DNA from 2 places in the Saccharopolyspora antibiotica genome. Region 1 is predicted to be linked to the other one. Evidence: riboswitches for the same ligand, from Rfam matches in the RefSeq annotation. Region 1 holds a riboswitch; the other holds the start of a gene.
The links. Region 1 has a riboswitch for cobalamin ahead of ACL03H_RS18625 (putative cobaltochelatase). Riboswitches for the same ligand answer to the same signal wherever they lie in the genome.

Region 1 (3,202 bases):
TGTTGCGCTCCGTCGAGGTCGCGATCAGCGACGACGCCGGGTGCCGGGTCGCCTATCCGGAGCACGATCCGGGAACCCGGGTCTGCGCGGGCGTGCCCGACGGGGGCAGGGACGCGTGCGCGGGCGACTCCGGCGGCCCGCTGGTCGCGGACGGGATGCTGATCGGCGTGGTCTCCTACGGCACCGGATGCGGTCGCCCCGGCGTGCCGGGCGTGTACACCCGGGTCTCCTCGGTGGCCGACGCGGTGGCGGCGCGGCTCTGACCGCCCGCCCGCGCGCCCGCCCGCGCGCCGGCCCGGCGGCAGCCGCCCACCCCGGGGAGGGCGCTGGTCGCGTGGAATGTCCGTTTCCCCGGGGTCGTCGGGGCGTGCGCAGCGCTTCCCGCTCGGGCGGCGCCGCGGACCCCTGATCGCGGAGCGTGTCGTGCGCTACTCCCGCCGCAGGTGATGGGGGTTCCGTAGCCGGAATGTGATATCCCGTGGGGGTGACCCTGCAACCGCTCGCCACCGCCGTCCACCGCGCCTACACGGCCGACCTCGACGCCGAGGACCTCTACCGCATGCTCCGCCTGCGCGTGGACGTGTTCGTGGTCGAGCAGAACTGCGCGTACCCGGAGCTCGACGGGCGGGACCTGGAGAACAGCACCCGCCACTTCTGGATCGACTCCGCCGACGGGTACGTGCTCGGCTACCTCCGGTTGCTGGAAGACCCCGATGGCGGCTTCCGCATCGGCCGCGTCGCCACCGCGAAGAGCGCGCGCGGTCTCGGCCTCGGGCGCAAGCTGATGCGCGCGGCGCTGGCGGAGATCCAGCGCGCCCCCGCCGCCCTCTCCGCGCAGAGCCACGCGCAGGACTTCTACCGGAGCTTCGGCTTCGAGCCCGCGGGTGAGGAGTATCTCGAAGACGGCATCCCGCACGTCGACATGCGCCGATGCCCCGCTCCGCGCGGCTGAGCCCGCCGACGCGGTTCCTCGGCCGAGCGTGATCTGCGACGATGCACGCTGGTCCCAGCCTGGGCAGGTCAGGAAGCCGGTGCGAATCCGGCGCGGTCGGCGCCACTGTGACCGGGGAGCGGACCTCCCCCGCGAGCCACCGGGCGCGTCAGCGGACGCTGCTGCCTGGGAAGGCCGGAGTTCCGCGCTGATCCGGGAGCCAGGACACTGCCTCGCCCGGCACAGCCGACATCGGGGCGTCCGAGACCCGAGGAAGGAACCTGGCATGTCTGCTCCCGGGAGCCCGCGCTTCCCGTTCACCGCCGTGGTCGGGCATGACGACCTGCGGCTGGCGCTGCTGCTCAACGCGGTGCACCCGCGCATCGGCGGAGTGCTGGTGCGCGGCGAGAAGGGCACCGCGAAATCGACGGTGGTGCGCGCCCTCGCGTCGCTGCTGCCCGCGCTGGAGGTCGTGCCCGGCTGCCGCTTCGGCTGCGATCCGCACCGGCCCGACCCGAGCTGCCCCGACGGCCCGCACGGGCCCGCCCCGGGCGAGGTCCGGCCCGCCGAGCTGGTGGAGCTGCCGGTCGGCGCGACCGAGGACCGGTTGGTCGGTTCGCTGGATCTGGAGCGCGCGCTGGCCGAGGGGATCAGCGCCTACCAGCCGGGGCTGCTCGCCGCCGCGCACCGCGGCGTGCTCTACGTCGACGAGGTCAACCTGCTGCACGATCACTTGGTGGACCTGCTGCTCGACGCGGCGGCGATGGGTCGCGCGCACGTGGAGCGCGAGGGCGTGTCGGTGACGCACGCCGCCTCCTTCCTGCTGGTGGGCACCATGAATCCGGAGGAGGGCGAGCTGCGGCCGCAGCTGCTCGACCGGTTCGGGCTGACCGTGCACGTCGCGGCGTCTCGGGACGTGGCGACCCGCACCGAGGTGGTGCGCAGGCGGTTGGCCTTCGAGGCCGACCCGGCCGGCTTCGCCGAGCGGTGGGCCGGGCCGGACGCCGAGCTGGCGGACCGGATCGCCGAGGCCCGGTCCAGGGTGGACGCGGTGCGGTTGCCCGATTCCGAGCTGCGGCGCATCTCCGCCCTGTGCGCCTCCTTCGACGTGGACGGGATGCGCGCGGACCTGGTGCTGGCCCGCACCGCCGTCGCGCACGCCGCCTGGCGCGGCGCGGACGAGGTGGCGGAGTCCGATGTGGAGGCCGCGGCCCGGCTGGCGCTGCCGCACCGCCGCCGCCGCGACCCGTTCGACGAGCCCGGGGTGGAGGAGGACCAGTTGCAGCAGGCCCTCCAGGACGCCGCGCAGCACGCGGGCGAGGACTCCGGCGACGGCGATCCGGACGACGACCCGGACGGCCCCGGGGACGGCCCGGGTGGCGGTGGCTCCCCGGACGGCGGTCCGCAGGACGGCCCGGACGGCCCCGGTGGCGGGGAGGCGCCCGCGCCGGACGACGACGCCGGCGGTGCCGGGCAGCAGGACGGGAACGGCCGGGGCGGGGAGCGCGGACCGGCTCCCGCCGACAAGCCCCCGGCCGCGCCCGCTCCGGCGTTCCGGGCCCGGCTGCTGGAGGTCCCCGGCATCGGCGAGGGCGCCCCCGGTAGGCGCTCCCGCGCCCGTTCCCGCAGCGGACAGGCGGTTCGTGCCTCCACAGTGGACGGACATGGCGTGCACCTGCCCGCCACGCTGATCGCCGCCGCCCCGCACCAGCGGGCGCGCGGGCGCGGCGGCCCCGGGCTCGTGCTGCGGCGCGAGGACGTCCGCCGCTCGGTCCGCGAGGGGCGGGAGGGCAACCTGGTGCTGTTCGCCGTGGACGCCTCCGGTTCGATGGCCGCCCGCGAGCGGATGTCGGCGGTGAGCGGTGCCGTGCTCTCGCTGCTGCGGGACGCCTACCAGCGCCGGGACAAGGTCGGCGTGGTCACCTTCCGGGGGGCGGACGCCGAGCTGGCGCTGCCCCCGACCTCCTCGGTGGAGATCGCCGCCACCCGGATGCGCGACCTGCGCACCGGGGGCCGCACCCCGCTGGCCGCGGGCTTGCTCAAGGTCCGGCAGGTCGTCGGCACCGAGCGCACCCGCGACCCCCAGCGGCGTCCGCTGCTGGTCCTGCTCACCGACGGCAAGGCAACTGTTCCCGCCGGGGAGGGCGGTGACGGGCGGAGCCGGGCGCAGCGCGCGGTGCGGGACTCGATGCGGGCGGCGGGACTGCTCGGCGGGCTGGGCGTGGCCTCCGTGGTGGTCGACTGCGAGCAGGGCGTGGTGCGCCTCGGGCT
Region 2 (3,202 bases), on a different contig from region 1:
CAGCAAGCCCATCTCCACGGAGACGACTCCGACCAGCAGCAGCGCGAGCGCGAACTCCGGGACCGAGTTCAGCACCACGGCGGCCGCGTTCACGGCCCGGTCGAACCGCGACCCGGCGCGCAGCCCGCTGCGCACGCCGAGCCACCCGGCCAGCGGCAGCACCACCAGCAGCGTCAGCGCCGTGAGCAGGACCGTGGTCGCGGCGTGGGACGTCACCTCGTCGAGCACCGGTCTGCCGGTGCGCAGCGAGCTGCCGAGATCACCGCGCAGCAGACCTGCCGCCCAGTCCAGGAACCGCTCCCCGAGCGGCCGCTCCAGCCCGAGCCGCTCCCGCAGCGCGGCGAGGCGCGCGGCGTCGGCGTGCTCGCCGAGGATCACCACGGCCGCGTCCCCGGGCAGCAGCGCGGTCAGCGCGAACACGCCCACGGCGACCACGGCCACCTGCGCCAGCGCCACCGCCGAGCGGGACAGCAGCGCGCCGAGCACCCGCCCGCCGGAAACCGCGCCGCGCGGCCGCGCGGCGAGCGCGATCAACCCACGCTCACCCGGTCGAACCGGGCCCAGTCCAGGGAGTTCGGCGGCGCCCCGCGCACCCCGGAGATCCGCTCGGAGGTGGCGACGTTCCAGCCGCTGAACCCCCACACCACCATGCCGCTGCGCTCCCGCGCGAGCAGCTGGGCCCGCGCCAGCAGTTCGGCGCGACGTCGTTCGTCCGCTGTGGACAGAGCCTGCGAGTGCAGCGCGTCGAACTCCTCGGAGCGGTACCCGGTGTAGTTGTTGCTGCCCGCACCGGACGTCAGGCGCTGCCCCAGGAAGATCGGCACCGGCAGGGCCGCGGTGCGGCTCAGCGCGGCCACGCCGTGCTCCTTGATGTCGGAGAAGTAGGTCTCCGCCGCACCGACGCGCGGCGCCACCCGCATCCCGATCTCCCCGAGCTGCTGGGAGATCAGGCTGGCCGCACCGTCGAAGTACGGGTCCACCGAACTGGTCCGCAACTCCCAGCCGAGCCCGGTCGCCCCGGCCTCGGCCAGCAGCGAACGCGCCAGCTCCGGGTCCCGCTCGGGCTCGGGCAGCCCGGCCGGGTAGTAGCGCAGCCCGGCGCCGAACAGGTCGTTGCCGATCCGGCCCTGGCCGCTCAGCGCGATCTCCAGCAGCGCCCGCCGGTCCAGCCCGGCCCGCACGGCCCGCACCAGGCGGGGATCGGAGAACGGCGGCCGGTCCACTTTGAGCAGGATCGCCTGCATGGTCCCGAAGGGCGCCGAGCGCACCCGGGCCCGCCCGCCCCGCTCCAGCAGCCGCACCGAGTTCGCGCTCACGTCGTGGGCGTAGTCGACCTGCCCGGACAGCAGCGCGTTGATCCGCGCGCTCTCCTCCTCCACCGGCACGAACTCCAGCTCGGCGGGCAGCGCCGGGCCGGACCAGTGCCGGTCGTAGCGGGCGAACACGGCGGACCCGCCGGGCTCGAACGAAACGAACCGGAACGGTCCCGAGCCCACCGGCCGGGTGAAGTCGGTGGTGTCCGCCGGGATGATCTCGGTCGCCGGAGCCCCCCAGGCCGCGGGGAACTCGAAGTTCGGCGCGCCCAGCACCAGTTCCAGCTCCATCGCCGACAACGCCCGGCTGGCACCGAAGTCCACGTCGGCGAAGTGCGCGGCGGCCTGGGCTGCGGTGGTCTCCTCGGCGATCCGCCGGTAGGTGTGCAGCACGTCCTCGGCGGTGACCCGGCGCCCGTCGTGGAAGGTGGCCGCGCGCAACCGGATCCGCCAGCGGGTGCCGGTGGGGTCGGGTCGCCAGGACTCGGCCAGGCGCGGGACCACGCTCATGTCGTCGGCGTACCCCACCAGGGTGTCGAACAGCGCCTTGGCCCGCGCTTGGTCCACGAACAGCGAGCCCGTGTGCGGGTCGAGGGATTCGGTGGCGCCACCGGTGGGGAAGGCCGCGCGCAGCCGCCCGGGACCGGATCCGGCGCCACCCGCGCAGGACACCAGCGGCGCCGCGGCGATCGCCCCGGCCACACCGGCCAGCAACCGCCTGCGGCCGATCGCGGTGCTCACGCCGGGTGGACGGGCCGTGGGAACTGCCCTCGAACGGGGGCGTGCGGGGATCTGGTCGGGCGCACTCTCGCAGTACCTCCTCCGGGGCTCCGCGACCCCGTGCGAATCGGTACGACGGTGCCAGTCTCCTGGCTCGCGGATCGACACCGCGTCCGGCCTTCCCACCGGTCTCCCGGCAGTGGCGCTGGTGGACGAGGCTCCCCGTTCACAGTGGCGGGACCGCGCCGGATTCACACCGGCTTCCTGCACACCGTCGCAGTGGAACGCGACCACCCTTCAGCGCGAGTCGATCGTTGTCAAGGACGAGGTGCGGAGTTCGGCCCCGGTCGGCCGCCCGAGCCCCGCCCGGCGGTCAGCGCTCCGCCAGCGCGGCGGCGACCAGCGCGGCGAAGTCGGCGTGACGGGCGGGTGAACCGCTCCCGGTGTCCCACTCGTACGCCGCCCACTCCCCGTTGCCCGCGACCTCGTTCGGGTTGAGCAGCCAGAACACGCCGTTCCCGTGGTCCGAGACGAGCAGCGAGCGGCGGAGCATCGCCAGGTCCGCGGCGAAGCAGGCCACCTCCGGCTCGTCCCACGCCTCGACGAGATCGCCCGCGACGTCCTCGAACCAGCCGATCCCCGGCGTGGCCAGCAGGCCGCAGAGCTCGGTCCCCGGATCGCTCCAGCCGTCGCTGACCAGCAGGAAGTTCCGGTAGCTCGGCGGCAGCGCGCGCCCCAGCCGCTCCTCCAGCCCGGCGACCGCCGCCGCACCGGCGGGACCGTGCCCGCGCCAGTCCTCGACCCCGGGCGTTCCCGCGCCGCGGCGGACCAGGAACTCGCGCCACTGCGCGGACGTGCTCGGGGCAGGTGTCATGCGGTGCTCCTGAGGTTCGCGGGCGGGCGTGGCGGCCTCCACAGGAGACCCCGTCCCGGTCGGCCCCGCAGGGGGGAGGGCGGATCTGGCCGGGGGGAGGTCCTTCGCCCGCGAGCACGCCGCTCACCAGGAGTGCTCGGACTGTCAGGGGTGTGGGGGACAGTGGCGGCGACCTGATGACAGCGCGGCGCACGCCGCGAAGCGGACTCCGCGCCCGCCGCAGCCCGGCACCGAACACGAGGATGACGACGATGAGCACTCCCGGCTTCCCGCCCGGAACCCTGGACGAGGACGG

Region 2: linked by a shared signal. The riboswitch ahead of ACL03H_RS03610 (ABC transporter substrate-binding protein) and the one ahead of ACL03H_RS18625 (putative cobaltochelatase) in region 1 are both predicted to bind cobalamin.

The regions. Positions count from the first base shown of each region.
Region 1 is NZ_JBJZOI010000022.1:1,501-4,702, reverse strand. Features, by position in the region: gene ACL03H_RS18635 (S1 family peptidase) at 1-263, shown strand, start outside; gene ACL03H_RS18630 (GNAT family N-acetyltransferase) at 485-952, shown strand; cobalamin riboswitch at 1,022-1,162, shown strand; gene ACL03H_RS18625 (putative cobaltochelatase) at 1,218-3,202, shown strand, end outside.
Region 2 is NZ_JBJZOI010000004.1:29,061-32,262, reverse strand. Features, by position in the region: gene ACL03H_RS03615 (ABC transporter permease) at 1-534, opposite strand, end outside; gene ACL03H_RS03610 (ABC transporter substrate-binding protein) at 531-2,054, opposite strand; cobalamin riboswitch at 2,155-2,346, opposite strand; gene ACL03H_RS03605 (SMI1/KNR4 family protein) at 2,407-2,907, opposite strand; gene ACL03H_RS03600 (hypothetical protein) at 3,159-3,202, shown strand, end outside.